Regions from separate parts of the Photobacterium sp. GB-36 genome, predicted to be linked through region 3. Evidence: riboswitches for the same ligand, from Rfam matches in the RefSeq annotation. Region 3 holds a riboswitch; each other region holds the start of a gene.
The links. A riboswitch is a leader RNA that binds a small molecule or an ion and turns the genes downstream of it on or off. The one in region 3 is predicted to bind lysine.
Positions count from the first base shown of each region.

Region 1: linked by a shared signal. The riboswitch ahead of C9J46_RS11700 (Na+/H+ antiporter NhaC family protein) and the one ahead of lysC (lysine-sensitive aspartokinase 3) in region 3 are both predicted to bind lysine.
Region 2: linked by a shared signal. The riboswitch ahead of C9J46_RS03545 (Na+/H+ antiporter NhaC family protein) and the one ahead of lysC (lysine-sensitive aspartokinase 3) in region 3 are both predicted to bind lysine.

Region 1 is NZ_PYNY01000011.1:33,641-43,946, reverse strand. Features, by position in the region: gene ccoN (cytochrome-c oxidase, cbb3-type subunit I) at 1-103, shown strand, start outside; gene ccoO (cytochrome-c oxidase, cbb3-type subunit II) at 96-704, shown strand; gene ccoP (cytochrome-c oxidase, cbb3-type subunit III) at 701-2,899, shown strand; lysine riboswitch at 3,036-3,209, shown strand; gene C9J46_RS11700 (Na+/H+ antiporter NhaC family protein) at 3,295-4,875, shown strand; gene C9J46_RS11695 (VOC family protein) at 4,994-5,434, shown strand; gene C9J46_RS11690 (Qnr family pentapeptide repeat protein) at 5,494-6,144, opposite strand; gene C9J46_RS11685 (cystatin domain-containing protein) at 6,245-6,637, opposite strand; gene C9J46_RS11680 (5-carboxymethyl-2-hydroxymuconate Delta-isomerase) at 6,764-7,105, opposite strand; gene C9J46_RS11675 (DsrE/DsrF/TusD sulfur relay family protein) at 7,285-7,641, opposite strand; gene C9J46_RS11670 (hypothetical protein) at 7,957-8,481, shown strand; gene C9J46_RS11665 (EAL domain-containing protein) at 8,668-10,306, shown strand, end outside.
Region 2 is NZ_PYNY01000003.1:51,135-61,440, forward strand. Features, by position in the region: gene C9J46_RS03545 (Na+/H+ antiporter NhaC family protein) at 1-751, opposite strand, end outside; lysine riboswitch at 838-1,018, opposite strand; gene C9J46_RS03550 (H-NS family nucleoid-associated regulatory protein) at 1,380-1,775, shown strand; gene C9J46_RS03555 (lytic transglycosylase domain-containing protein) at 2,010-2,978, opposite strand; gene C9J46_RS03560 (YcgL domain-containing protein) at 2,986-3,264, opposite strand; gene minC (septum site-determining protein MinC) at 3,486-4,190, shown strand; gene minD (septum site-determining protein MinD) at 4,215-5,027, shown strand; gene minE (cell division topological specificity factor MinE) at 5,034-5,297, shown strand; gene rnd (ribonuclease D) at 5,350-6,477, opposite strand; gene fadD (long-chain-fatty-acid--CoA ligase FadD) at 6,641-8,323, opposite strand; gene C9J46_RS03590 (alpha/beta fold hydrolase) at 8,498-9,376, opposite strand; gene C9J46_RS03595 (Slp family lipoprotein) at 9,380-9,946, opposite strand; gene C9J46_RS03600 (hypothetical protein) at 10,064-10,306, opposite strand, start outside.
Region 3 is NZ_PYNY01000005.1:232,071-242,376, forward strand. Features, by position in the region: gene uvrA (excinuclease ABC subunit UvrA) at 1-1,796, shown strand, start outside; gene C9J46_RS07365 (PglL family O-oligosaccharyltransferase) at 1,874-3,613, shown strand; gene C9J46_RS07370 (alanine--glyoxylate aminotransferase family protein) at 3,667-4,785, opposite strand; lysine riboswitch at 5,024-5,208, shown strand; gene lysC (lysine-sensitive aspartokinase 3) at 5,310-6,680, shown strand; gene metH (methionine synthase) at 6,763-10,306, opposite strand, start outside.

The DNA.
Region 1 (10,306 bases), on a different contig from region 3:
AATTCTAATGATTTATAACCTATACAGAACGCTAAAACAGCCAAAGCCTAGATCAGTTAAGCATCAAAATGCGGCAACAGAAAAGGTAGATACTCATGATTAATAAAGATTTTACCTCATCTGTAGTGATCCTTATTGTTGCAACAACTTTGGTTGCTGCCTTTTCATTCTTAGTATGGGTACTTCCTGCTTTTTTTTACCAAGATAAGTTAATTGCACAATCAAGCGCGAAGCCATTAACCGCGTTAGAAGTTGCTGGTCGCGATATATATATCAGTGAAGGTTGCCATACTTGCCATACCATGATGGTTCGTCCATTAAATGCAGAAATTAAACGTTATGGACGATATAGCCGAGAAAGTGACGATATTTATGAGCATCCCAATTTATGGGGTTCAAAACGTACCGGACCTGATCTCACCAATTTAGGTCGAAAATATTCAGATCAATGGCACATCATCCACTTAAGAAATCCCCGCGATGTTGTACCAACGTCGATTATGCCCTCTTATCCTTGGCTGTTTGAGCAAGTACTCGATGGTGAAGACATTGATGCAAAGCTGATTGCGTTACGTACGCTTGGTGTTCCTTACACTGATAAGGAAATTAAACAGGCGCGCTTAGAAGTAAAAGGTAAAACTAAGGCACAGGCATTAATCGCCTATCTACAAAGTCTGGGACAAGATCAAGGAGTACGACCATGAGTACTTTTTGGAGTGGTTGGGTCATTACCCTAACCCTGATTTTTCTCGCAATAATGATCGTTGTTGTTGCCTACTACTGGAAGAAAAACAGTGCCGCCAATGCTAATCGGACCGTCGATAGCTTTGATGGTATTGATGAAAACGATGCCGCCGTACCAAACCTTCTACTCCTTTCTTATCTTCTTGCTTTCATTATTGCTGCCATTTTCTTGGTACTCTACCCAGGCATGGGAAACTGGCAAGGGCTTATGAAGTGGCAATCAAGTAGTGAAGCAGCTTCAACCTCTCCCACCTCGTTAGCCAAACAAATTAGCCAAATATCTAATGGCGATACATCATTTCAAGCTTTAAGTACCTCGCCTGAAATTGTGGTCGCGGGTCGTGCTTTATTTCAAACCCATTGTGCGGCTTGCCATTTAAATCAAGCACAAGGTCAGCTTCATTTCCCTAATTTAAGTGATACCGTTTGGCTTTATGGTGGTAGTGATGAGGCGATCCATCATTCGATTGTTAAAGGTCGTAACGGAGTCATGGCTGGTTGGAACGATATTCTGACTGAAGAAGAAATTGAGAATGTTTCATATTATGTCGCTTCACTTGAAAAAAATCGCATTATCTCAGAGCCAGCGGTCAAGCTTGAACTCGGTAAAACCGTATTTGATGCTAACTGTACGGCTTGTCATGGCAGTAATGCAAAAGGTAATACTGCGATTGGTGCGCCAAACCTAACCGATAATATCTGGCTTCACGATGGCAGCGTTGAAGGTATTATTGCAACGGTAAAATATGGCTTGAACAATCTCATGCCTGCTTTTGAAGAGCAACTCAGCGATAGCGAAATTCAAGCATTAGGGGCTTATATTCGCCACCAAGGAAATAGACAAAACGAGAAACTCGCAGCACTTGATCCGGATATGGTTAGTAAAGGGCAATACCTTGCTTATGCAGGAGATTGTATTGCTTGTCACACTGGTGAAGGTGGCGAACCATTTGGTGGCGGTTTAGGATTTTTAACGCCATTTGGCACGCTTTATTCTACCAATATTTCAGCACATCCAACCTATGGTATTGGGGATTACACCTACGATGAATTTTATGATGCGCTACATAAAGGTAAAGGCAAACATGGCTACCTATATCCAGCTATGCCCTACTCGTCTTATCAATATGTGACAGATGAAGACACCCAAGCACTTTGGGCTTACATGCAATCGCTTAATTTTGTGAATACTCGTAATGAAGAAAACAAGATGATGTTCCCAAGTAATATCCGGTTAGGACTACTTGGGTGGAATATCGCCTTTCTTAATACCGACCCTTTGCAATACCCAGCCGATGCCACTGAACAATGGAAACGGGGTAAATATTTAACCATGGGGTTAGGTCACTGTTCCGAATGTCATACACCACGTAACATTGCACAAGCCTTGATAGAAAAAGAGTTATTCCAAGGCAATTTAATTGATGGCTGGAAGGCTCCGGATATTACGGCAACAGAGTTATACCAAGACCGTTGGGATGTAAAAACATTAACCGAGTTTTTAAAAACGGGTCATTCAGATAAAGGAACCGCATTTGGTGGTATGGCGGAAGTGGTACAAAACAGTACCCGCTTCTTAACAAAGCAAGACGTTGCAGCCATTGCGGAATACTTGATCACTGGTGATAAATATAACGAGTTAGATAGCTCGGTTCCTCAGCTTAACCCACCAGGCTTTGGTGATTTGGTACCTGCCACTGTTGATATTCAAACCGTAGAGCTAAAACCGTTAAGTAGCAACGATCCTGAAAACGAAGCCAAACTATATGGTGTGTATGTGCAAACCTGTGGTGCATGCCATGGTAAAGACGGTAAAGGTAGGAAAGGGATCGCCCCTACGCTGCTTAACAACGGGATAATTATGCACAGTGATCCTTACGATACGATTGCCGTTACCATTCGTGGTTTATCGCCAAACTTCATGGAACAAGACAGTAACTTTATGCCTATGAGTAGCTTTAACTCGGTGCTCAGTGATGCCAACCTTGCGAAATTAATTAGCTTTGTCCGAGATAAGTTAGGTGATAGAACTGTACCTGTTACACCACAAGAAGTAGCAGAGGTAAGAAAAGATTTAATTAAAGGTGGCTATGCTGGGAATATACACGCCATGACAACACCAGAACAAAATCAGCCTAATAGCATAACAGAATGAGCGATTATCTAAATGGAATATATCGCTACTAATTGGTTAACATGCCATCAACAGTAACAATATTTACAATTAATATGCATTTTCTGTCTGCTTTTTATTGCCTAAGCAAAATTAATAGGTATCATCAAATTTCAATCCTTTGAGTAGAGGCGCGCTGCCTAAAAGTATCCGGATGGAGGGTGACACCTTTGAAGTCTGGGGAAAGGAGTCGGCGCCGAAGTGTTTGTTGTGTCGTCAACAATCGCTGGGTCTGCATTAAATAAGTGCAGAACTGCCATAGTTATTTTGTCTATGGAGCGCTACCCTAAGGGATACGAAGAAGTATTTTTTCTCCTGAAATCTGTTTCTCTATCCTTTCGGTAGATCTCCACCTAATATAGGTGTTTAAGAGATCCATGAATCTAGTTCAATATTCTGACTCCCTGCTATCTGTTGTACCACCCTTACTGGCGGTTGTTTTAGCAATCACTACACGACGTGTATTGTTATCACTTGGCCTTGGTATTGTTGCAGGCGCAATCCTTCTTAATGATTACAGCCCTTTAGCGGCGCTTCAATATATCGTAAATAAAGTTGTAGGCCTTGTTTGGGCAGACGGTGCTGTAAATAGCGGTAACGTTAATATGATCATCTTTATGCTTTTGCTCGGTGGTTTGATCAGCTTAATGACAGCAACAGGTGCCACTAAAGCATTTGCTGAATGGGGTGTTCGTCGCTGTAAAGATCGCCGTAGCGCAAATATGCTAACGGGTTTAATGGTTTTTGCTTTCTTTATTGATGACTTTTTCCATAGCTTATCTGTGGGGCCTATTTGTCGCCCAGTAACAGATCGCTTCAATATCTCACGTGCAAAGCTTGCTTATTTACTTGATTCAACGGCTGCACCTGTTTGTGTTATCACGCCAATTTCTTCTTGGGGTGCTTACATTATTGCTATTCTTAGCGGTATTTTAGTAACAAACCATATTACCGATATCAGTGCTATTTCATTGTTTGTTCAGATGATCCCAATGAACTTGTATGCCGTGTTTACGCTATTAATGGTTATCGTTGTTATTTTCTTCCAGCTTAATATTGGTCCAATGCGTCAACATGAAGCATGGGCAGAAGAAGGTAAGCTTTGGGATGAATCTAAAGGCCACCCTAAAGGCTTAGAAATTACCACTGAGTCTGAAGGCCAAGGTACTATGATTGATATGGTATTGCCTATTCTGACACTGACAGTCTCAAGCGTTATCTTTATGATCATCAGTGGTGCTGAAGTATTAAGCACAAAAGGCGAGGCTTTTAGCTTAATTGCTTCTTTAGAGCATACCGATCTAGGTGCTTCATTAGTTAACGCATCTTTATGTAGTCTAGCTGTTTCTATTCTTCTAGCTTTACGTTTAAAGCTGCCACGTAAGACTTGGTTAACTGCGGCACCTCAAGGTGTACAAGCGATGATCCCTGCAATCATCATTCTACTTTTTGCATGGACGATCGGTACTGTTGTGAGTGATATGTCTACAGGCCAATACCTAGCCTCTTTAACAAAAGGGGGGTTCCCAACGGAATTACTACCAGCATTAGTCTTCATCCTTTCATGTGCAATGTCATTTGCGACAGGTACAAGCTGGGGCACGTTCGGTATTATGTTGCCACTTGCTGGTGATATGGCGGTAGCAAGTGATGCTCACCTATTAATGCCGATGTTATCTGCAGTACTTGCAGGTTCGGTATTTGGTGATCACAGCTCACCTATTTCAAGCACAAGTATCTTGTCTGCAACAGGTGCAGGTAGTCACCATATGGATCACGTTATGACTCAGCTTCCTTATGCTATTACTGTCGCTTTTGGCGCACTATTAGGTTATTTGGCAATGGGTATCTTATCTTCAACAATTGCGGGTATTGCAGTAAGCTCTGTTTGGTTCCTTGCATGTTGTACGATTCACCTACGTCGTCATAAGAAACAACTGCAAGCGGTAACAGCATAAATAAATACATTAATATTAGATCATAAAATCTAATAATCCCCGTTCGTTTTAATACGCATTTGCTTTATGCTAAGTATTAGACAACGGGGATTTTTTTGTATAAAAGCTAGGAAATAGAATGGAATACTTACATACCATGGTACGAGTGAGCAACTTAGATGCTTCACTGGATTTTTACTGTAACAAGCTTGGTTTGGTAGAAATTCGACGAAAAGAAAGCGAACGTGGACGTTTTACTCTCGTATTTTTAGCTGCACCTAATCAGGCAGAAACGGCAAAAGAAACACAATCGCCTTTATTAGAACTAACTTATAACTGGGATCCAGAATCGTACACTGGTGGCCGTAATTTTGGTCACCTCGCTTTTGCCGTCGATAATATTTACGATTTATGTGCTCATTTACAAAATAATGGTGTTGTCATTAATCGCCCACCCCGTGATGGACATATGGCATTTGTTCGTTCACCTGATGGCATTTCGATTGAACTGCTACAAAAAGGTGACGCACTAGAACCCGCTGAACCTTGGGCTTCGATGCAAAACCAAGGTGAATGGTAAGAAATAGCTTTTGTTTGTCGGTATTATTTTATTCGATAATACCGACAGTTATAGAGCCTTTAAAGCACAATAATGCCAAGTTGACTTAGTAATTGCTCTTGTTGCCAGTCGCAAATTTTTACACCGTTCAAATTCACACGTCGAATATCAACCCCCTCTAAATCCACATGACAAAGATCTGCGTCTTCTACAACGCATTGACCCCACTGTTCAGAGGAAAACTCACCGCGACTTAAGTCAGATCCTTTAAACGATGTTGCCAACAAATTAGCCCCATTCCATCGGTTTTCAAACAGTTCGCACTGCTCTAATTTTATGTCTTCGAAATTGCTATAACGTAAATTGCAGCCAGTGATAAATGCCGAGCAAAAGAAAGTGTTATGGGTAATATAATTTGCAAAAGAAGCATATTGAAAATCAACGCCTTGGAGATTAGATTGTCGCATTTCTATGCCAAAACACTGCGCATTACGAAAACTAGCCATTGACAAATTACACTGCTTAAAACTCGCATCTTTGAGCTTTGAATAGGAAAAATCACAGCCTTTGTCATCCCCCACATCAATAAAATTACAGTTGATAAAACTCGCTTCAACTAAATTTGCACGTGAGAAATCACAACGATAAAACTGACAACTTTCAAAAATAGCTTCGGACAATTCTTGTTTAGAAAAGCTTTCATCTTGATAGCACTGACCTACAACATGCATACATTATCTCTTCTATTACTCTGCGACTGATCAAAAAAAAGCGCAATTACTGATTGCTCAATAATAGCGCTTTCTCAATCTATTAGAACTTATTATTTAATTACTTATGAACATCACAATTCGAAGCTACTGATGATACTTGTTTTACATCTTTAACATCATAAGTATTCTGTAGGCTATGGAAAACAGTCGCATTGTAGTAATCACCATTTTCAATACTAAATGTAATTGAGTAGTTCATACCTGCAACCACTTGCTGTGTTACATGATAGATTTTACCGAGCTGATGCTCACCAGGGATTGCTTTAACGGCGTCTTTTGCTGCTTGTTCCACTTCAGGTGTTATGTCACCTTGTGCCCAACCACCAACGATTGCGTGAGAAAAATTACAACTTTCTTGCATATTCGCCTCATTCGAAGTTACGTCTTTTGCAGAATTACATGCAACTAATGTAACTGAGCTTAAAGCAATGAGTAAAACTTTCTTATTCATCATCAAATCCTAATTCACATTTTCTGCATATATATCAACAGAAAACATGATTAAGTGCAAATATACTTTATTCGAACGGTGATTTATTGCTATAAGTAATGATATAAAGCAATTATATTTGCATTTTTATATGACATACTTGCGATAAGATTGCTGATTAATATCTTCAATCTCGACTGTGACGCAAATATCATTCTGAAACATTGCTGCCACTTGGTGCAAGATGACTTCCGATAGATTATCTTTTTGCTTTGGATCTCTACCTGGAAGTACCCTTACGGTAATATGAACGAAAGGCTTTTCGGTTGTCCCTGTACGATATAACTCATAAGGTATGGCACGGGTTTTTATATCTTCTTCATCAAAAAGCCCTGAACTAAACGTCGCGTAATGCGTTGTTGCCATTAATTCATTTAAATTAATCTCTGTTTCAAGATCTTTGGCATATTCAATAATGCAATGCGGCACAGCTTATCTCCTGTATATGAATAGCTTATTTAATGACACTAGCATATATAAATAAGAGAACTCTTAGTTTGATCAGCTTTTTGATAATAAATACATTTAATATCTGAGTTCTTTTGCTTTCTGTGATTCCTGTACAAAAATAGCTCTTTTCTGTTACGTTAAATCACTGAGCATAACAATTAAAATGTTAGTACTTTTTCCGCCTTTAGTGTCCAACTTGCTAAATCATCTAACGAGCCTATTTCACAATCTTCAATGAGCAATGACTCAGACAGCCCTCGCGCACAACAACAGGTTTTACACAATTTGACCTTGCTTCCTTGTGCAATAAGGATTTCAAGCATTTGTTGAATATCATAGCCTTCTACCGGATTTTGCTGTTTCATCGCGCACATCACAGCATCAGACATTAAAAACAATTTGAGACTTACAGGTTGTTCTTCCTGTTCATTAAGTTTAATGGCTAAGCGTAATGCATTAAAAGGACGCTCAGAGCCATAAGGAGCGTCATTGATAACGATTAAAATAGTTTGCATTTAATACCCATCTAAAAAATAAAATCAATTGCCTTTATTGTCACACAAAATGAGATTAAATATATAAAAACCCCAAACACTACTGATCAATAATAGCAATAGTCAATTAATATCACAGTTCACATTTTTAATGTCTTTACGTCACTGTACGTCTACAAAACATTCAGTTAGTACACATTATTATCTCAAATTCACGTTATATGCATATTCTACTATTCTCAACTCGAATAATTTGGCACATTACCGCCTCAGTTGATTTAACACGTTTATTCATAGCAGCTGAAGTGTACTTAACCTCTAGAATGAGAACATAAAATGAGTCATCGTCTTCAACTAACCGATGCACCATCGGTCCTATTTTTATTTGGTCTTTCTGGTGCCGGTAAATCTTTTGTCGGTGATGTCATTGGTGCTCATGACGATTGGTTTGTTTACCATGCAGATGACGATTTAACTGATGAAATGCGTGAAGTTATTGCTGCGAACAAGCCTTTTACGGATGAAATGAGAGATGATTTTTTTATTCGTATCAGTCAAAAAGTTAATCACTTCCGGACTCTTTATCCCCGTGTAGTGGTTACACAAGGTGCTTATAAAAAACAACACCGTGATTTCCTACGTCAAAGTATCACAGACATAGATATGATTTATGTCACTGCAACGGACTCGTTGATTCACCAACGTTTAGAGTATCGTATCAATGGTATTTCTAACGAAAGTGCAGACGCTATAAAGCATATTTTTGAAACACCTGATGATACTGTAAAAACAATTTTTAATTGTGAAGGCAAGACTTCTATCATTGCGCAATTAAACCGTTTTTATAACAATATACAATAAAAACATGATAGATAAGATCATTAAATTTTATGTTTATAAATTTAACCTTGATGCTACCTTGTTACTTTTATAACTTCCTTGAAATATTTACCCCGTCACGTTTCTCATTATTTCCCCTTAACTATATGAACACTTTAGCATAGACTTATACATTGTATGTCTATGGATTCATATTAAGGTGTCTGTGTGAATGGGTTAAAACAGTATCTTCTTGCCATTTTAGTACCATTGGTTGCTATGGTGACTATTTTAAGTCTCTATTTTTACCAGAAAGACAGTGTTCAGCTTGCAGAACATATCAAAGAAAATGAACTGCGCCAGTTAGATTCTCTTATACAAATTAGTTACTTACATCTAAACACTATCACTGAAGATTTAAACCGTCTCACTTATCAATTACAGCAAGAACCTCTTCATGAACCATTACGGGTCTTGGAAAAGGCAAATGTACTAAAACAATTTAAGAGCATCCTTATTACCTCAGAGCTCTATGACTCCATTCGATTAATTGACTATAAAAACAGCCAAGTTCTTCTCCTGGACAAGGTGAAAGATGGCTTTCATATTGATTACAGTAAAGTCATTGAAGAACCACAAGAATTAAAAAATATAGATCATACATTTTCTCTTAATAATAAAATAAGCTACATTTATAAACATCAAAATAAAGTATCATTTTATCAACATTTAAAATTAGAACACAGCAATTGGGTTGTGCAGCTAAGTTACCACCAAATCCCTGTTAGTAATATTGCAAGCAATAAAGAGCGTACAAATTTTATTATTAACAATGATGCAAAATGGATCACACAGCCATACTTAAACAAATCACTGACCCCATCAAGAGATGATAATACAAGTTCTGATGACGTACTTTTCTCTGTTACCTATCCTTATTTATGGAACGCTGTAAAACGATTAAACAAAGGACAAACGATCATTGGTGACTATCTCTACACCTATACCCCACTGATATTTAAAGATAAAAAATTAAATAAAAATATAGATAAAAACACATCTGAGTGGGTGTTAATTTCCTCACTAAATTTTGATAAAGAACTGAACAATCTGTATTTTTCTAATTTTACACGAATACGTTTAACCGCCATTTATATTACGTTTTTTATTTTAATTATTAGCTCAGCAATGTTGATACGACGATTAATTAAGAATCGTAAAAATGAACAGATATTACGTAAGCAACGAGATCAAAATCTAAAAAGATATACGGCGGTTATTAAAAATAGCGAAGATGGTATTGTAGCACTCAATAAAAATAGAGAAATTACAGCGATTAATGACGCTGCTTTTAAAATACTTAATATTCATTCTCGCGCTTTACAAAAACCATTAATAGGTCTCTTCTATTCAAAACAAATTCAAGATGAACTCACAACCTTACTTAATACTATTGATCAATTACCTAACACAGAGCATTTAAAGACTCATATAAAACTTAAATATAAACGTTCAAAACACCTTGAAGTTATTGCAACTAAGCAAGTTGATAATGTTGAAGATAACATTTTACTTCATATTGCTGATATAACTTATTGGGTTAATCGTGAGAAGAAATTACAAGCCTTATCTCGCGCAGCAGAACAAAGCGCAGAATCCGTTATCATTACCGATAAAAATGGCTTTATTCAGTATGTAAATACGGCTTATGTAAAAATGAGTAACAAGCCTTTAAATCAGCTTATTGGTAGCCACAGCTCAATTTGTATTAATGACTATATCGATAATAAGCATGAACAAGATGAACTCATTAGCAAATTAGTCTCAGGACAATCCATTCGCCATGTTATTACCAAAAAAACGGATA
Region 2 (10,306 bases), on a different contig from region 3:
CATCAACATCACCGCCTTCATCAAAACCACGGCCATGCATTGCTGCCATCTCATGTTTTTTCATTGGTCCAATATCCCATTGGAACCAAGACACAACAAAAACCATAGCTAAAGCAAAAATAGCATAGAAGTTCATTGGCGCTAGCGTTAAAAAGGCACTTAAAGGTGTATATTCTGTTACTCCATGCGTAACTAAAATACCGCCAATTAACGTAATTATATACGCACCCCAACTCGATGCCGGCATTAGAACGCACATTGGAGCGGCTGTTGAATCCAATATATAAGCCAATTTAGAACGAGATACATAATAGCGATCCGTTACGGGACGAGCGATAGAACCCACCGCTAAACTATTAAAGTAATCATCAACAAAAATAAACACACCTAAAAAAGCAGCAAGCAGTTTCGCGCCCCTTTTTGTTTTAATTTTTGTTTGTGCCCATGCAGCGAATGCACGAGTACCACCAGACAATGTTAACAATGCTGTCGTCATGCCTAATATAATGAGGAATAAAACAATACTCATATTCCAGGTATTAATACCACCATCAGATATGAATAAGTTTTGTATAGTGCCTCCTAAATAAGAAGCTGAATGGTTAAATGAAAAGTCATTTAAGTAAAGTGCTCCTAATACGATACCCGCACCAAGAGAAACTAACACACGCCGAGAAAGTATCGCTAACCCTAACGCAACAATAGGAGGAATAATGGATACTAATGAATGGGAGTAATCTACTAAATTCATGATCTCAAAGACAACCGAATTAGGTTGGAGATCTACTGGATAACATGGCGGTTAACCATATTTGAAGAACGTCTTGGCTCTTCTCTTTTCACAGTAGCGCTCCATAGTGAATATGATTATATACTATGGCAGTGTTGCACTTATTCAATACAACCCCAGAAAAAGGATTTGACGTCACTCTTACTTCGGCATTAGCTCCTTTCATTAACCGTCATTGGTTTCACCCTCTTGTTAATTACTATTAGATAACGCGCCTCTACCTTACATCAAGGTTGCGATTATTCTACGTAATGTTTCATTATTTGCAACAACATCACATGAAACATTTAACAACAGAACAAATAACATTGCTTTATAAATATAATCTTATCTAAGTATAGCTTCACCCATTAAATATTATGAACCTACGAGCAGATATGTTTCATTTTGTAACCATTTAAACATCTATTAAGCATAAATCCGATATTCGTATTTTTATAAAAATACGAATATCGGATTTATTAACAATTAACAATAAAGAATGTTTAAAGTGTTTTGACATAATGAATAAAAGCATTACTATTGTAATAAATGATTCGACACTGCTATTATTATTTACAGTTAGTTAAAAATAACAGGAAATATAAAAATGTCTGATGCAATGAAAGCACTTTTAAACCTTCGTAGTCTTCGTGCACTTTCTCGTGAATATACTTTAGAGCAACTAGAAGAAGCTTTAGAGAAATTAACTACCGTTGTTCAAGAACGTGCTGAAGCTGAAGAAGAAGAACAAGCAAAAGAAAATGAGCGTAATGAAAAACTAGCTCAATACCGTGAAATGCTATTAGCTGATGGTATCGACCCTGAAGAATTGTTAGCAAGCCTTTCAAAAGCACCAAAAGCAAAACGTGCTGCACGTCCAGCTAAATATAAATTCATCGATGAAAACGGTGAAGAAAAAACGTGGACAGGCCAAGGCCGTACACCAAGCGCGCTTAAGCAAGCACTTGAAAATGGTAAATCTTTAGAAGAATTTGAAATCTAATTTCATTTCCTACCATATATTTAGAAAGCTCAACTTAGTTGGGCTTTTTTTATACTGTCATGAACCAAGAATTATAGACATCAATCTAAACAACGCTGTTTTCGAATTGCTTAAAGATATGTCTAGGCAAATATTTATTCGCTTTTAAATATAGAAAACACATATCAAAATAAAAAGCCAGGCAGTAGTGCCTGACTTTCAATACAGATAACCTTTTATTATTGGTTATAGCTATTAGATACGATCAGCAAGATGGCTGACAGCTAAAGCAAAATAATGAGAACGATTCCATTTCATTAATGTTTGGTAATTACCATAAACAAGGTAAGCACGCCCATGTTCGTCATCAGGTTGAATTAACCATGCATCAATGTCTTCTTTGGGTAAATTCCCACCACTCATAGTACGAACACCGAGTGTTTGCCATTGTGCTAGTGTTTTGGTTTTTTCTACACCCGTACCTTTTAAATCGGCCGATAATGATGATGGGATCTTAACTTGACGTCCCCAAGTATATTTATCATTCCAACCTGATTTTTTTAGGTAATTCGCTGCAGATGCAAAAACATCCGCTTTAGTATTCCAAATATCAGCTTTACCATCATTATTACCATCAACCGCAAAGGTTAAATAAGATGTTGGCATAAATTGGCATTGACCCATCGCCCCTGCCCATGATCCTTTCATCTCATCAATCGTAATATGTCCTTCTTGAAGGATTTGTAATGCCGCCATCACTTGTTTACGAAATAAAGCTTCACGACGACCTTCATAAGCCAACGTGGTTAATGCTTCAACAACATGGTAATTACCTTGTAATTTACCAAAGTTACTTTCAACTCCCCACAACGCAACAATAAAACGTGGCTGTACGCCGTATTCTTTACCTATCCGATCTAATGTTGTTTTATTCTCTTGATATAAACGACGTGCTTGTTTTACTTTCCAGTCAGGTACAGCGCGTGGAATATATTGATCTAATGTTAACTTTTTCTCAGGTTGGTTTTTATCTGCCTTTACTGCACGATGAGTAAATGTAATGCCTTTAAAAGCTGAATCGAGAATAGGCTCAGAAATACCATTACTACGCGCTTCTGCTTTTAATTTATTTATATATGCGTTAAACCCTTCATCAGCAGCAAAAGCTGTTGAGGAAATCCCTAGTCCTAAGGCCACAACGGCCGATATAAAACGCTTATGCATAATAACCTTAATTAGCTCTGCCGGCTTTCTCGGCTTTATATTGATCCAATAAATTTGTTACTGGCGGTGGAACTTGAAGATAGAAACCAACGGTCTTTAATGCTTCTTTTACTTTTTCAACATCGGCCAAGGCTAACTTTCTCCCTTCTAACTTTATCACCATAACAAATTGCGGTTTACCAAATGTATTCATTAATACTTCAGGCACATCGGAGAAATCATCTTTCTTATTTACATATAAATATGTGTTATCTTTTTTTAAGCTTTTATAGATTGCACACAACATTTCAATTCACCTATTTGTTAAAGCTTATTCTTTCAGACAGCTATTTTAACGTATCATTCCCCGTTGGTTTATTTTTCCCCCTACAGGATGAGACTTTTGTCTGAATTTCCCATGTCAAAGCAAGGATAACTTGCCCCTAACTGCTCGGGAATATACCATGCTAGTACCTTTGTGATAATCAACAAGAATGGTTAATTTAAACATTAACCATAATAAATACCATGACCAAGACGACTGAACTTAAAGGGAGCTCATTTACGCTCTCTGCGCTTCATTTAATTGATGGTGATATCAAAAAAGCGACCGATCACCTAAAAGAAAAAATTGAACTCGCACCTAATTTCTTTGCATCAGCTCCCGTTGTTATCGATATCTCTAATGCAGGCAAAGATATTAATTTTGAGCAATTAAAACGAGCAATTGTCGACGCGGGCATGATCCCTGTAGGTATCAGCGGTTGTAAAGAACAAGCGTTACAAAATCAAGCAAAATCTGCTGGATTTGCTATTATGAATGCCGCACGCACGGTGAAAGAAAAAACAACAGTAGAATCTACTGAAGCTGAGCCATCTTCTCAGCCAGTTCAAGGCCGAGAGTCTGCACTTATCATTCGCACTCCTGTTCGTTCTGGTCAACAGATTTATGCTAAAAATCGTGACCTTGTCATTCTCAACCATGTGAGTGCGGGCGCTGAAATTATTGCTGATGGTTGCATTCATATTTACGGTACGTTACGTGGTCGAGCATTAGCTGGAGCCAACGGAGACCTAGAAGCGACAATTTTCTGTCAGAACTTGCAATCTGAACTAATTTCAGTTGCAGGAAACTACTGGCTAAGTGATAACATTCAGGATGAGTTCTGGGGCAAGGGTGTTGTAATTTCAATTACTGATAATACGCTTAGCATCGAGCACCTTGCTTTATAAAAGTTTTAATAAGGAATTTAGTAAATGGCACGAATTATCGTTGTTACTTCAGGTAAAGGCGGCGTTGGTAAAACAACCTCAAGCGCAGCCATTGCATCTGGTCTAGCATTATGCGGTAAAAAAACGGCGGTTATCGATTTTGATATTGGTCTACGTAACCTTGATCTCATTATGGGTTGTGAGCGACGTGTCGTTTATGACTTTGTAAACGTTATCAACGGCGAAGCAAATCTGAACCAAGCATTAATTAAAGATAAGCGTGTTGATAACCTTTTTGTTTTACCTGCATCTCAGACTCGTGATAAAGACGCACTCTCTCGTGAAGGCGTTGAGCGTGTTTTAAATGACTTGGATAAAATGAATTTTGATTTCATTATCTGTGATTCTCCAGCAGGTATTGAAACTGGTGCTTTAATGGCACTTTACTTTGCTGATGAAGCGATTGTAACAACGAATCCTGAAGTCTCTTCTGTTCGCGACTCTGATCGTATTTTAGGTATTCTAGATTCTAAGTCTCGCCGAGCAGAAGATGGTAAAGACGCAGTTAAACAACACTTACTACTAACACGCTATAACCCGACACGTGTAACGCAAGGTGAAATGCTAAGCGTTCAAGATGTTGAAGAAATTTTACACATCCCTCTTTTAGGTGTTATTCCTGAAAGCCAAGCTGTGCTAAACGCATCTAACAAGGGTGAGCCCGTTATTTTCGATAAAGAATCTGATGCTGGCATTGCTTATGAAGATACAGTAGCACGCTTATTGGGTGAGGAACGCCCATTTAAATTCTTAGAGGAAGAGAAGAAAGGCTTCCTAAAACGCTTATTTGGAGGCTAACTTTATATGGCACTGCTCGAGTTTTTCCGCCCGAAAAAGACGAAAACAGCGAATGTAGCAAAGGAAAGGTTACAGATTATTGTCGCTGAACGTCGTAGTGCTGGACAACCGGCTCCAGCCTACCTACCCCAGCTAAAACAAGATATTTTAGATGTGATCAGTAAGTACGTTCAAATCGACCCAAATCAAGTGTCTGTGAACCTTGATCATAAAGAGGAAGATTTATCCGTACTCGAACTTAACGTGACGTTACCTGACGAAGAACGTTAATACAGAAAAACCCGCAGATGGCGGGTTTTTTCTTTTAGGACGTAGTAATCAATTAGGCTTTTTCGTCTAATAACTTTAATACACGTTGCTCAAATAAATCACGACGCCAGTTTTTCAACATTTCAGGACGTTTTTCATCTTGACGCTGATACTTCCATGCCCAAGATAATACTTGGTGGATCTGCTTTTTAGAAGCTAAGAACTCAGGCGCTAAACCGGTCTCTTTTTCAACATCTGTTACTACGTCTTTGATGGATTTTACCATCTGCTTATAATGTGGGAAATCAACCAAACGCTCTATTTTCGCGGGATAATCTTGCGCTGCAATACGATCGCAATCATGCACCATTTTCAATAAACGGTTACCGTGACGTTGGATCTCCATTGGCTCAAAATCTGCTTTCTCAAGCTCAGCTCGTGATTTAATATTAAAACGCGCTAATTTCCATAAATGTAATTCTTTGACAATGAAGTTTAATGCGATATCCCGTTTCTGCGCTTCACGTACTCGCCAAGCTGCAACTTTTTGCAAAACAGCAAGTTGCTGTGGGTTTAACTGCCATGCGTTTTTAATATCAAGATACGCTTTTTCTGGATCAACGGGCTTAATACGGCGGTGTATTACAGATAGGCATTCTTGCTGTAATGCTTCCATATAGCCCCGTTCTTCAACCTTAGCTAATAAACTTTCAAACAACGGTTTTAAGTAATAAACATCGGCAGCGGCATAATCGAGTTGTTTTGCCGTTAATGGACGTGCAAGCCAATTGGTACGCGCTTCGCCTTTATCAAGCTCAACACCAACGTATTCTTTCACTAATGCACCAAAGCCCGTTGAAATACCTTGTCCAAGGAAAGCTGCCATTAACTGAGTATCAAACATTGGTGTTGGTAAACAACCGGCATGATGCTGAAATACTTCTAGATCTTCACCACAGGCGTGAAGCACTTTCATCACCGATTGATCACGTAACAATGCCCACAATGGCTCCATGTCTTCCACTTCTAATGGATCAATTAACGATAACTGCTCACCATCGAATAATTGAATCAAACCTAAACGCGGGTATAGCGTACGAGTACGGACAAATTCCGTATCAAGCATAACGGCAGTGTGCGTTCTGGCTGAGTCACAACGCTGTTGTAATTGCTCGGTTGTTGTAATTATCTCGAAGTTCACATGATACCTTTTCGGTGCGGGGCTAAATCATTAACCTTTTTGTAAATTATATTAAGAAAAATGCCGACGTAATGTCGGCATCTATAATATCGCGCAATAGTATGTAATAACACTTTTCAGCAAAAACTGATGGGCTTTTTTACATATTTATTATCGCAAACACTTATTGTTGTGCTTTTTTATCAGACTCTTCACGCAATACGCGACGTAGAATCTTACCTACATTGGTTTTTGGCAAGTCATCCATAAATTCAACAATTTTAGGTATCTTATAACCTGTTAAATGTTGACGACAATGCGCTATCAATTCATCTTTTGTGAGGCTCTGATCGCGTTTCACCACACATATCTTAACCACTTCTCCAGACACTTCATGAGCCTGGCCGATCGCTGCGACTTCAAGCACTTTGTCATGTAGCGCTACAACATCTTCGATTTCATTAGGATAAACGTTAAAACCTGACACTAAGATCATATCTTTCTTACGATCGACAATATGCAAAAAGCCTTCATCATCAAATTTAACGATATCACCCGTCGATAGCCAACCATCTTCTGTTAATACTTCTTTAGTGGCTTCAGGACGCTGCCAGTAACCTTTCATGACTTGAGGACCACGAACTTGTAATTCACCGACTTCGTCGATACCCACAATATTACCTTCATCATCAACCATACGCACTTCAGTTGAAGGGACAGGCAGGCCAATTGAACCGTTATATTGCGTCAAATCATAAGGGTATGCTGCAACCAGTGGTGAACACTCGGTTAAACCGTACCCTTCTAATAAGTAATTACCGGTGATTTTCTGCCACTTTTCAGCAACAGCACGTTGCACCGCCATACCGCCGCCAACAGAAAGACGTAGATTACTAAAATCGAGCTCTTGGAAATCTTCATTGTTGATCAGCGCATTAAATAAGGTGTTCACACCTGTAATTGCTGTAAATTGATAACGTTGAAGCTCTTTGACAAAAGTGGGAATATCACGTGGATTCGTGATCAGTAAGTTCTGACCGCCCATTTCCATTAATAATAAGCAGTTTACTGTCAATGCAAATACATGATAAAGCGGTAAAGCGGTAACAATGAGCTCACGCCCCTCTGTTAGCACAGGACCATATGCACCTTTCGCCTGCATGACATTAGACACCATATTATGATGCGTTAATATTGCACCCTTAGCGACGCCTGTTGTACCACCTGTATATTGAAGAAATGCCATGTCATCGCCAGTAATAAATGGCTTAACATACTGCATACGACGGCCTTTACGCAGTGCGATACGCATTGAAGTCGCATGCGGCAAATGGTACTTAGGCACCATTTTCTTAATGTACTTAACAACAAAGTTAACCAAAGTACCTTTTGGACGAGACAATTGGTCGCCAAGGCTGGTTAAAATTACATTTTTAACACCTGTATTTTTAACAACAGCTTCAAGGGTATGAGCAAAGTTAGACACGATAACAATGGCTTTTGCACCAGAGTCATTTAATTGGTGCTCTAACTCACGTGGGGTGTATAACGGGTTGACGTTAACCACAACACAACCTGCACGTAAAATACCGAATAGCGCGATAGGATATTGCAGTAAGTTTGGCATCATTACAGCAACACGGTCACCTTTTTGTAGCTTCAATTCATTTTGAAGGTAAGCTGCAAAGGCACGGCTACGCTCTTCCAATTTACGGAAGGTCATAACTTGTCCCATGTTAATGAAAGCAGTTTGATCAGCATATTTACGTACTGATTGTTCAAACATATCAACTAATGATGAATATGCATCCGGATTAATTTCTGCCGGTACATCATTCGGATAGCGGCTAAGCCAAACCTTATCCACTCGCATTCTCCTTATTATTAGACTGCTTTAATACCTATACAGGAATACAGGTAAATACTGTACGTATAAATCAAACAGGCGTTTACATTCAAGTACAGTATACTTAACTTATAATTAACATCTTGCCAAATTAACTGAGTAGAAACTTTGAAGCTACTCATTGAAAAGCGAAGATTAATCTCTCTCGAGGGAAATAAAAGCCCTAATACAATTCGATACTGTATCTGGCTGTTCTAAATGGCAATGATGCCCCCCGTCAATCACTACCTGTGAAAACTGTTGAAGCTTGTATTTATCCTGCGGATCATCACGCAGTTGAGGAAATCCATGACTTCCGACAATCGAATAAATGGGTGCTTCTATTGACGACATAATTGCTTGTGCTTGTTGTTGTGTCATCCGGTAGAGTGATTCACAACGCAGGCGATGGTCATGTCGCCAGTACCACAGCCCATTACGCTTAACCGTTGCTCGCTTCACAACAGGCTCTAAACATGCCATGGGTAAATCATTAACGTTGGCACGTAATTGTAAAGCTTCAGTAAAAGAGCTCATTGCTCTTGCTTTACGACGTTCACTACTTTTACGGTATTGCTGTCGACTTTTAATCCCACGCTTTAACCGCTCAACCGTTTGTTCGGCCTCTTCCACTAATGGCGACAAGCCTTCAATTAATACCAACTTATCTATTGATTGAGGATAAGCTGCGCTATAACAACTGGCAATAATCGCCCCTAATGAGTGGCCAACAAGACACACGCGAGTGGTGGGGAGCTGTGTAATGACTTGGTGTAAATCATCAATATAATCGAAAAAGTGATAATAGTTATCCCCACTTCGAGATTGTGATAAACCATGTCCAGGCAAATCAATGGCAACAAGATTAAAATCGTCCTCTAGTCGTGACCAAAGTGATGAAAACGTCGCAGCATTATCTTGCCAACCATGAATAAATAACAATACGGGTTTGTTATTCTCTAACGGCGACGATAATGAGAAATTGGTCAGTCCCGCTAATTCTAATTCAGCCAGCTTAAATGTTGTTACTTCCATGACTTACATTATCACTCTATCAACCACGCGCCCTTGAATGCCAAACGGTGACATAAAGTAATCATCGCCCCAAAATCCACAGTTAATGCCAATACAACGATTAAATCGCATTGGTGTTTCCATTTGAATTTGCTGCTGTACTTGCCAAATTTGCTCACCTGAAGCATTTACCACAGGAAAAGTATAATCGTACTCTCCAACTTTACCTTTTTGCATTTCAGTATATTGCCCGACAACTGTCAGTAAACGTCCTTTGGCATACTCGATAGGATCAAGAAAACCAGGTACATTCGCAATAAATCTACCTTGGGGTTTACTGTTCAATATTGGTCTACCGTCAGAGGTTAACGGCAATGCGACTATTTCAACGCGTGTTTGCTTTGCTTCATTTTTAATTGAAGCAATAATGCCACCTAACCTTACTTCCTGATGTTGCATTACAGTAGGATGCTCTGTGATAACGCGTAAATCCGTGATAGGATTTTTCGTTTTGGTCTGCAAGCTGGCTGGAACACTGGCGCAGCCTACCATAAAGATTAATATCAGCCCAAGAAATAGCGTGCGAAACATATAAAACCTCAACATAACTGTTCAATATTACAGCAAAAGTAATTATTTAGGCATAGTCTACGGACACGTTAAATTAACGTGATAACGATGAGAATAATAAGGAAAGTATTCGTTGGTTTAAACAACCATATTGATACCGATAAGATCGGAAAGTTGTTCTTTTCTATCATGCAGCATGACATCCATATACATAGATAATGCTTTCTGATGTTTACCATCAGGGCGATCATACTGTAATTGACGATATTCTTGACTCGCCCACTCTGCGTGTTGTGTTGTCGATAACGATGATAAAACAGACGTTGATGAAACCGTATCACTTGAAGTGCTCGCTTTCGTACTAGAGGTCTGTGAGGTTGA
Region 3 (10,306 bases):
AAGAAGTCATTTTAAACGGTTCTGGCAATACAGAGATCGAGTTTAAATACATCAACGATCGTGGTGACATTACCGTAAGACGCCATCCATTTGAGGGGATCCTCAATAATATGGAACGTCGTTACCGTGAAACCGAATCAAACTCGGTACGTGAAGAGCTAGCTAAATTTGTTTCGACTAAGCCATGTGCAAGCTGTCATGGTTCACGCTTACGCCAAGAAGCACGTCATGTGTTTATTGGTGAGACTAACTTGCCGCAAATCTGTGAAATGAGTATTAGTGGCGCGCACCAATTCTTTGATGAATTAGCCTTAACGGGGCAACGGGCACAAATTGCAGAGAAGATCTTAAAAGAGATCAACGAGCGTTTAAGTTTCTTAATCAATGTTGGCTTAAACTACCTGAGCCTATCTCGCAGTGCCGATACTTTATCTGGCGGTGAAGCACAACGTATTCGTCTTGCCAGCCAAATTGGTGCGGGGCTTGTGGGCGTGATGTACGTTTTAGATGAGCCTTCCATTGGTCTCCACCAGCGTGATAACGAACGACTACTCAAAACCTTGATTCACCTACGTGATTTAGGCAATACCGTGATTGTAGTTGAACACGACGAAGATGCTATTCGTGCCGCTGATTACGTGATTGATATTGGCCCTGGTGCGGGTGTTCACGGCGGTAATATCATTGCGCAAGGTGGCGTTAAAGATATCTTAAAATCAAAAGAATCTTTAACAGGCCAATACCTTAGCGGGAAAAAAGCAATTGAAATTCCCACTGATCGCACACCGTTTGATCCCGAAAAAACCGTCAAACTACTGGGCGCTACCGGTAACAACCTAAAAGATGTCAATGTTGAAATCCCTGTTGGTTTATTTACCTGTATTACCGGTGTTTCTGGCTCAGGAAAATCAACACTTATTAACGATACCTTCTTTGAAATTGCTCATCACAAATTAAATGGTGCAACAACTGGCACACCTGCGCCGTATCGTGAGATCCAAGATCTAGAACATTTCGATAAGGTTATCGACATTAACCAAAGCCCGATTGGTCGTACTCCGCGTTCAAATCCTGCCACTTATACCGGTATTTTCACCCCTATTCGTGAGCTTTTTTCAGGCACTCAAGAAGCCCGTTCCCGTGGTTATAAACCAGGGCGTTTTAGTTTTAACGTTCGTGGTGGTCGCTGTGAAGCCTGCCAAGGTGATGGTGTTATTAAAGTTGAAATGCATTTTCTTCCCGATGTTTATGTCCCTTGTGATGCCTGTAAAGGAAAACGTTATAACCGTGAAACCTTAGAGATCCGCTACAAAGGTAAAACCATTGATGAAGTGTTAGAGCTTACGGTTGAAGATGCACGAGAATTCTTTGATCCGGTTCCCGCTATTGCAAGAAAGTTACAAACCTTAATGGATGTTGGTTTATCGTATATTCGTTTAGGTCAAGCGGCGACAACCTTATCAGGCGGTGAAGCACAACGTGTAAAACTCGCAAAAGAGTTATCGAAACGCGATACCGGAAAGACACTTTATATTCTGGATGAACCAACAACCGGATTACACTTCCACGATATTCAGCAGCTATTAACAGTACTGCATAAATTGCGTGATAAAGGTAATACCATTGTGGTGATCGAACATAACTTAGACGTAATAAAAACCGCAGATTGGATCATCGATCTTGGTCCTGAAGGCGGTAGCGGTGGTGGTGAGATCATTGCAACAGGAACACCTGAAGATGTAGCGAAAGTGAAAGGCTCACATACAGCAAGGTTCCTTAAACCGCTGCTAGGTTAGAATATGAAAACACGCTAGTATATGATAACAGGCTGATTTTATTCAGCCTGTTTGCTTATTCATACTCAGGAACAACCATGACAGTGTTACAACTCGAAGGTACCAGATTAGAAAAGAAACGGATTTCTAAACCATTGGTACGCTATTTCCTTGCAACAATCGGTGTTATTTTTATTGTTGCTATGCACTACTTCCAACATAATCCCGGCGGTTCAGGGCTTGAGCTCTCGTTTAACGCTGCAGTTTGGATCCCTTTTAGTTTTGCTATCTCCTTCGGCTTACTGGAAATTTGTCGCCAACAAATCTGGCGTTATTCACGCCTAACACTATTATTGTTTACTTGTTGTGTACTGCTGACTCTCCCCATTTTTTATTCCAATGCTGATGCAGGAGCGGCGTTTAATCGCTTGTTTACCTTGTGGGCTGGATTTCTGTTTTTTGTCAGCTTGCAGCAATTCGTTTTTACCCACCAGCAACGCCAACGTTTGTTATGGTTTATTTTAATTGGGGTACTCATTGAAGCCGTATTTGCGTGGTATCAATACCTTTGGATCCCAGCAAAGAACCCTATCGGCTATGACACTATCGCTAACCGCCCTTATGGTATTTTTCAACAACCAAATGTGATGGCGAGTTTTCTTGCAACAGGGCTTGTGATTGGTACGTATCTATTAGCACGTATTCCGCTATATCGCGGTAAATGGTCATGGCAACATGTCACTTTGCTGATAACACCTATACTAACGATTCCAATATTAGTGGTATTGAACTCTCGTACAGGCTGGCTAGGCGCAATTATCGGTATAGTACTAATGCTGCCGTATTTACGTCGCTTTGCCGCAAAACAAGCTCAACGTTTATGGTTGTTAATGATTACATTAGGGCTTTGTTTAGCATGGAATATTTCATCTACAGAGAATTGGTCACCAAAAGAAAACAGCACCAGTCTAGAAAGTTTAAGAGCAATCCACTTCCCACAAGCCTATGATATGTTTACTACTAAACCACTCACTGGTTATGGCTATGGAAAGTTTGAAGCAGCTTACATCACACAAACAGCGTTATGGCACAATGAAGATCCAGCACAACATGCAGGTGTTCCTAGCTTAGATCACCCACATAACGAGTTACTTTTCTGGGCAGACGAAGGCGGTATAGTCCCACTTATCGGCTTATTGCTTGCTGCATTTGCGGTAATGGTAAAAATAAGAAAAGCGCCTAATGGTACCCAGTTAGCCTTAATAGGATTGTTTTTCCCTATCGTTCTGCATACCCAACTTGAGTATCCTTTCTACCATTCATTAGTCCATTGGCTGATCTTTATCATACTGATATTTTGGGTAGATAACCTCACCACCAAATATCATCGCCAATCATTAAGCTACGTACTAGGGCTGAAAGTTTTCGCACTTATTGTACCAATTTTTATCTCTAGCTTTATGATAACAACCCTGTATTCAGGTTGGCAGTTAACTAAATTTGAAACCACTCGACCAGTCAATATTGAATACTTACTAAAGGTGAATAATCCATGGTCGTGGAAAAACCGTTTTGATTGGGATTTGCAGTTAACCCAGTTACAACTCGGAATTAGCAGTAATAAGCCAGCATTAATTGAAGACTATATTCAATGGGCAACCGAGAAAGCGAAAACATGGCCGCGACCGGCACTGTATCAAAACCTGATCCTCGCTTACGATGCCCTCGGCAATAAAGAGCAAGCATCACAAATCAGAGATGAAGCGCTGTTCTTATTCCCATCTTTAAATTTTGAGCAGCAAAACAGCGAAGCAAAGGCAACGTCTGCTGCTAAATAACTATAAAAAATGGCTACCCAATTGGTAGCCATTTTTATTTACTCATCAATAAATTACTTCAATGTGGTTTCTAGCACTTTTAAGCACAGCGCAACATTTTCACTTCTCGCACCATAGCCCATCAAACCGATACGCCACGCTTTACCTGCCAACGCACCTAAACCTGCTCCGATTTCCAAGTTGTAACGTTGCAGCAACTCATTACGTACCTCAGCATCATCAACGCCTTCAGGGATATAAACCGCATTGAGTTGGGGCAAACGTGACATTTCTTCTACCACAAATTGGATCCCAAGCTTTTCAAGCCCTGCTTTAAGCTCTTCATGGACATTTCGATGGCGCTGCCATGCATTTTCTAACCCTTCGTTTTGCAATAATACCAAGGCTTCATGCAACGCATATAAACTGTTTACAGGTGCAGTATGGTGATAGCTACGCTTACCTTCACCACTCCAATAACCTAGCACCAAACTTTGATCTAAAAACCAGCTTTGTACTTTGGTTTTACGTCGTTGGATCTTATCAATCGCCTTTTGAGAAAACGTTAATGGCGATAACCCCGGCGTGCAGGACAAACACTTTTGGCTACCTGAATAAACCGCATCTAATTGCCACTCGTCCACCAGCAAAGGAACACCACCAAGTGATGTCACCGCATCAACAATCGTTAAGCAATCATGTTTACGGGCAATTTCCGCCAATGTTTTCGCATCACTCAATGCGCCGGTTGAGGTTTCGGCATGTACAAAAGCAACAATTTTAATTTCAGGATCGTTTTGTAACGCTTGATCCACTAAATAAGGATCAACCGCCGCCCCCCATTCGTTATCCACAACGATAGCAACACCACCACAACGCTCGACATTTTCCCGCATCCGTTCCCCGAAAACGCCATTACGGCAAACTAGTACTTTATCCCCAGCTTCAACGAGATTAACAAAGCAGGCTTCCATTCCTGCACTACCTGGCGCTGAAACAGCGATGGTAAAGGCATTTTGGGTTTGAAAGGCATATTGCAACAATTGTTTTAATTCATCCATCATGCCGATAAATAATGGATCAAGGTGCCCTACCGTAGGACGACTAAGCGCTTGTAATACTTGCGGATAAATATCTGATGGTCCCGGCCCCATGAGGGTTCGATGCGGTGGGATAAAGCTGGTAATTGTCATTCTTTTGCTCCGTAAAGTCATTGTCCCTGTCGATATTTTTATGTGGAACGCGTTGCTATCTATTTTAGAGTATTAGAGCCCCTTCATTGGTGCAAGCGACCTATACCGATCCCATGACACACATTGACGAAATATCATATGTAAATAAATTGTCATATTCCATTTGACAACAGGGTGATGAATCTTATTCAATAAGATGATATTTTATTCAAGCACTTATTATTCAAACAGTACGACTTTAAACGGAAGAGGAGCGTTACCTAGGTATCATAATGACAGGACCCCATCCAATCGCCATTATGAGAGGGAGAGTAACGCCGAGGTATAACTGATTAGGGGATGAGTTATATCGGCTATGAAGGTTGAATCCTTCTAGCTGTCACCAAGGTCAATGATTGACATTGGTGGGGAGCTTCTGGGTGAGTGACTATTCACCTCTTATGCTCTCCTGACAGGATGTCGGGAATACTCCCGAAAAAATAGCCTACCTTGTGATGTGTTTACTATTTAGGGAGAAATTAATTATGGACAAGGCTGCAACACATTCAGATTCACTCACTGTCGCAAAATTTGGCGGTACCAGTGTTGCTGATTACACCGCAATGAGCCGAAGTGCTGCCATTGTTATTGCTAATCCAGACACTAAAATTGTGTTAATCAGCGCCTGCTCTGGTGTCACGAATATTCTGGTAGAACTTGCTAATGGCGTGAGCGATTCAACGACCCGCCAACAGCGCATTCAGACACTGACCCAAACCCACCAAGATGTTCTTGATCAACTTCAGCACCCAGAAAATATTCAAGACGCTATTTACGGCCTACTTGATAACATCGCAACCTTAGCTGAACATGCGGCATCAACAACCTCTGCACAATTGACCGATCAAATTGTTAGCCATGGCGAGCTGCTTTCAACCCATCTTTTTAGTCAAATATTAGTCGAGCTAAACGCCCCAGCTGTACGTGTAGATATTCGTTCCATCATGCGTACTGATGATCAATTTGGTAAAGCGATCCCACAGCCAGAAACAATTAAGCAATTAGCGACTGAGCAATTATTACCACTATTAGACAATAATATCGTGGTATCACAAGGCTTTATTGGATCAAACAGCCAAGGTGTTACGACAACACTTGGTCGTGGGGGGAGTGACTATAGTGCCGCTTTAATCGCAGAAGCCGTAAATGCTAGCACATTAGAGATTTGGACTGACGTACCGGGTTTATACACTACCGACCCACGTATTACATCGGCCGCTAAACCGATCAAAGAGATCAGTTTTAGCGAAGCATCTGAAATGGCAAACTTTGGTGCTAAAATTTTACACCCATCAACCCTAGTACCTGCTGTTCGTCAACAGATCCCAGTATTTGTAGGTTCATCAAAAGCACCAGAGCAAGGCGGTACTTGGATCAGACAATCCGTTGAAGAAGCGCCACTATTTAGAGCACTCGCATTACGTGCCAACCAAACCATGGTGACACTCACGAGCTTAAATATGTTCCATGCATATGGCTTTTTAGCAGAAGTCTTTCGTATCTTGGCTGAACATAAAATCTCAGTTGATCTCATCACAACCTCAGAGGTCAGCGTTTCACTGACCTTAGATCAAACTGATACGGGTGGCGGTGCGCCAACGCTTCCGCTTCAAGTCGTTGAAGAATTAAGCCAATTATGTGTGGTTGACGTCGAGCAAGGGCTATCACTGGTTGCACTTATCGGTAACCAAATGAGTGATACGAAAGGCTCAGCCAAAGATATCTTTGGCGCGCTAGAAGATCATAACCTTCGTATGATTTGCTACGGCGCTAGCCCACATAATTTATGTTTCTTAATTAATGAAGATGAAGCTAAAGACGTGGTTCGCACACTGCACGCATCTTTATTGGAATAAGCTCTTTCTAACTAACCCAAATAAAGTTCCGATAAACAAAAAGGCGCATTGAGCGCCTTTTTTATTCACTATCGATTAAGCATTAAAGATTTGGGCCTAACCATTTCTCAGCTTCGATCAAATCCCAACCTTTTCGATCGGCATAACTTTCTAACTGATCTTGCTGGATCTGAGCAACCGCAAAGTAACGAGAATCAGGATGTGAGAAATACCATCCCGAAACTGCAGCACCAGGCCACATTGCGTAACTTTCCGTTAGTGCCATGCCAGTATTTTTCTCAGCATCAAGTAACTGCCAAATAGCACCTTTTTCGGTATGCTCAGGACATGCGGCGTAACCAGGTGCAGGACGAATACCTTGATACTTTTCTCGGATCAAATCGTCATTATTCAGATTTTCATCAGCTGCATAACCCCAAATATCTTTACGTACCATTTCATGCATACATTCAGCAAAGGCTTCCGCTAATCGATCCGCAACAGCCTGTACCATAATGGCATTGTAATCATCACCTTTTGCTTTAAATTGCTCAGCAATGTCATATTCACCAATCCCACCTGTTACCGCAAAAGCGCCAATCCAATCAGCCTTGCCGCTCTCTTTAGGCGCAATATAGTCAGATAAACAATAGTTAGGACCTTTCGGCTTTTTGGTTTGCTGACGTAAACCATGCAGCACAGTTAAAACATCAGTTCGGCTATCGTCTGTGTACACTTCAATATCATCACCGACATTATTGGCAGGGAATAAACCACACACACCGTTAGCTTTAATCATGCCTGTTTTCTCGATCTCATCTAAGATTTTATTAGCATCATTAAACAACTTAGTCGCTTCTTCACCCACAACTTCATGACGAAGAATCGTTGGGTATTTACCACTTAATGACCACGTCATGAAAAATGGCGTCCAATCGATATACTTACGAATTTCAGCTACAGGAAAATCAGTGAAGGTGTGAACACCGGCTTTTTTCGGTACTGGCGGCGTATAATTTTGCCAATCAATATTAACCGCATTAGCACGTGCTTCTTCTAACGAAATAGGTGCGGTACGTGGTTTCTTACGCGCATGTTGCTCACGTACCACATCGTACTCTTGGTTTAAACGCTCAACAAACGCTGGCTTTTGTTCATCAGACAATAACGCAGAACAAACACCTACTGCGCGTGATGCATTAGATACATACACTACTGGCTGATTGTAGTTTTGCTCAATCTTAACCGCCGTGTGGGCTTTAGAAGTTGTTGCACCACCGATAAGCAAAGGGATATCAAATCCTTGTCGCTCCATTTCTTTGGCAACATGGACCATTTCATCAAGCGATGGCGTGATCAAACCCGACAAGCCAATAATATCGACGTTTTCTTCTTTGGCGACTTTTAGAATTTTATCGCATGACACCATCACCCCAAGATCGATGATCTCGTAGTTATTACATTGCAGTACCACACCAACTATATTCTTACCAATGTCGTGAACATCGCCTTTAACGGTTGCTAGAAGAATTTTACCGTTGGTTTGTCCAGCTTGTTTTTCTGCATCAATATACGGTTCTAAATAGGCAACCGCTTGTTTCATTACTCGAGCCGATTTTACGACTTGCGGTAAGAACATCTTACCTTCACCAAATAGATCACCAACAACGTTCATCCCAGCCATTAATGGGCCTTCGATCACTTCGAGTGGTTTACTGGCTTTCTGACGAGATTCTTCAGTATCTTCAACAATAAATTCGGTTATACCTTTAACTAGCGCATGCTCTAAACGCTTTTCAACTGGCCATCCACGCCATTCTGCAGCGCTGCGATCTTCTTCAACATTACCGCTATCTCTGTATTTAGCGGCAATGTCTAATAAGCGCTCTGTACTATCATCACGGCGATTAAGCACAACGTCTTCAACCGCATCGCGTAATTCATCAGGCAAATCATCATAAATAGCAAGTTGGCCTGCGTTGACAATTCCCATGTCCATACCGTTTTTAAAGCAGTAATACAGGAAAACAGCGTGAATGGCCTCACGTACCGCATTGTTACCACGGAAAGAGAACGAAACATTCGACACCCCGCCTGATACCATGGCATACGGCAGTGTACGTTTGATATCCCCTACCGCTTCAATAAAATCAACGGCGTAATTGTTGTGCTCTTCAATACCGGTCGCAACAGCAAAAATATTAGGATCAAAAATAATATCTTCAGGTGGAAAGCCGACTTCATCAACCAACACACGATAAGCATTAGTACAAATTTCAATTTTACGTTCGCGAGTATCCGCCTGACCAACTTCATCAAATGCCATCACGATAATCGCAGCACCATAACGACGAAGTAATTTCGCTTGAGTGATAAAGTTATCTTTACCTTCCTTCATCGAGATAGAGTTAACAACAGGCTTTCCTTGTACACATTTAAGCCCTGCTTCTAACACTTCCCATTTAGAAGAATCGACCATAATAGGCACTTTCGATATTTCAGGCTCTGTAGCACAAAGGTTTAAAAAGCGTACCATTGCAGCCTTCGCATCAAGCATCCCCTCATCCATATTAATATCGATGATTTGAGCCCCAGCCTCCACTTGCTGACGAGCAACCTCTAATGCTTCATCATAAAGCTCTTCTTTGATTAAGCGCTTAAATCGAGCAGAGCCTGTCACATTGGTACGTTCACCAACGTTAATAAATAAGGTATCAGCATCAATCGTTAACGGCTCTAACCCTGATAAACGGCAAGCAATTGGAATATCAGGTAATTGGCGAGGTTTAAGATTTTGAGTCGCTTCATACATATGGCGGATATGTTCTGGCGTAGTACCACAACAGCCCCCCACCATATTGAGAAAACCACTTTTCGCCCACTCGCGGATATGTTCCGCCATTTCTTCAGCTTCAAGATCATATTCGCCAAAGGCATTGGGTAAACCTGCATTTGGGTGAGCTGAAACAGCACATTCTGAAATACGCGATAACTCTTCAACATACTGACGTAATTCATCAGGCCCAAGCGCACAGTTCAAACCAAAGGAAATTGGTTTAACATGACGTAATGAGTTATAAAACGCTTCCGTTGTTTGTCCAGAAAGAGTACGTCCCGAGGCATCTGTTATGGTGCCTGAAATCATCACTGGTAGTTCAAAACCCAACTCTTCAAAAACCCCTGAAACGGCAAAAGCACAAGCTTTAGCATTCAAGGTATCAAAGATAGTTTCAAGCAAGATAATATCGGCGCCACCTCGAATTAAGGCATGTGTCGATTCAGAATAGGCTTCAACTAGTTCATCAAAGGTAACATTACGATAGCCAGGATCGTTAACATCAGGAGAGATAGAGCAAGTACGGTTTGTCGGTCCTAAAACACCGGCAACAAAACGTGGTTTTTCTGGTGTTTTAGCGGTCCATTCATCGGCAGCAAGACGAGCGAGACGCGCTGCTTCATAGTTAATTTCCGCGCTCAACGATTCCATGTCGTAATCCGCCATCGCAATCGTTGTAGCATTAAAAGTGTTGGTTTCTAGAATATCCGCCCCAGCTTCTAAATACGCGAGGTGAATATCTTTAATCAGCTGGGGTTGGGTTAATACTAAAAGATCATTATTCCCTTTTAGATCAGAATGCCAATCAGCA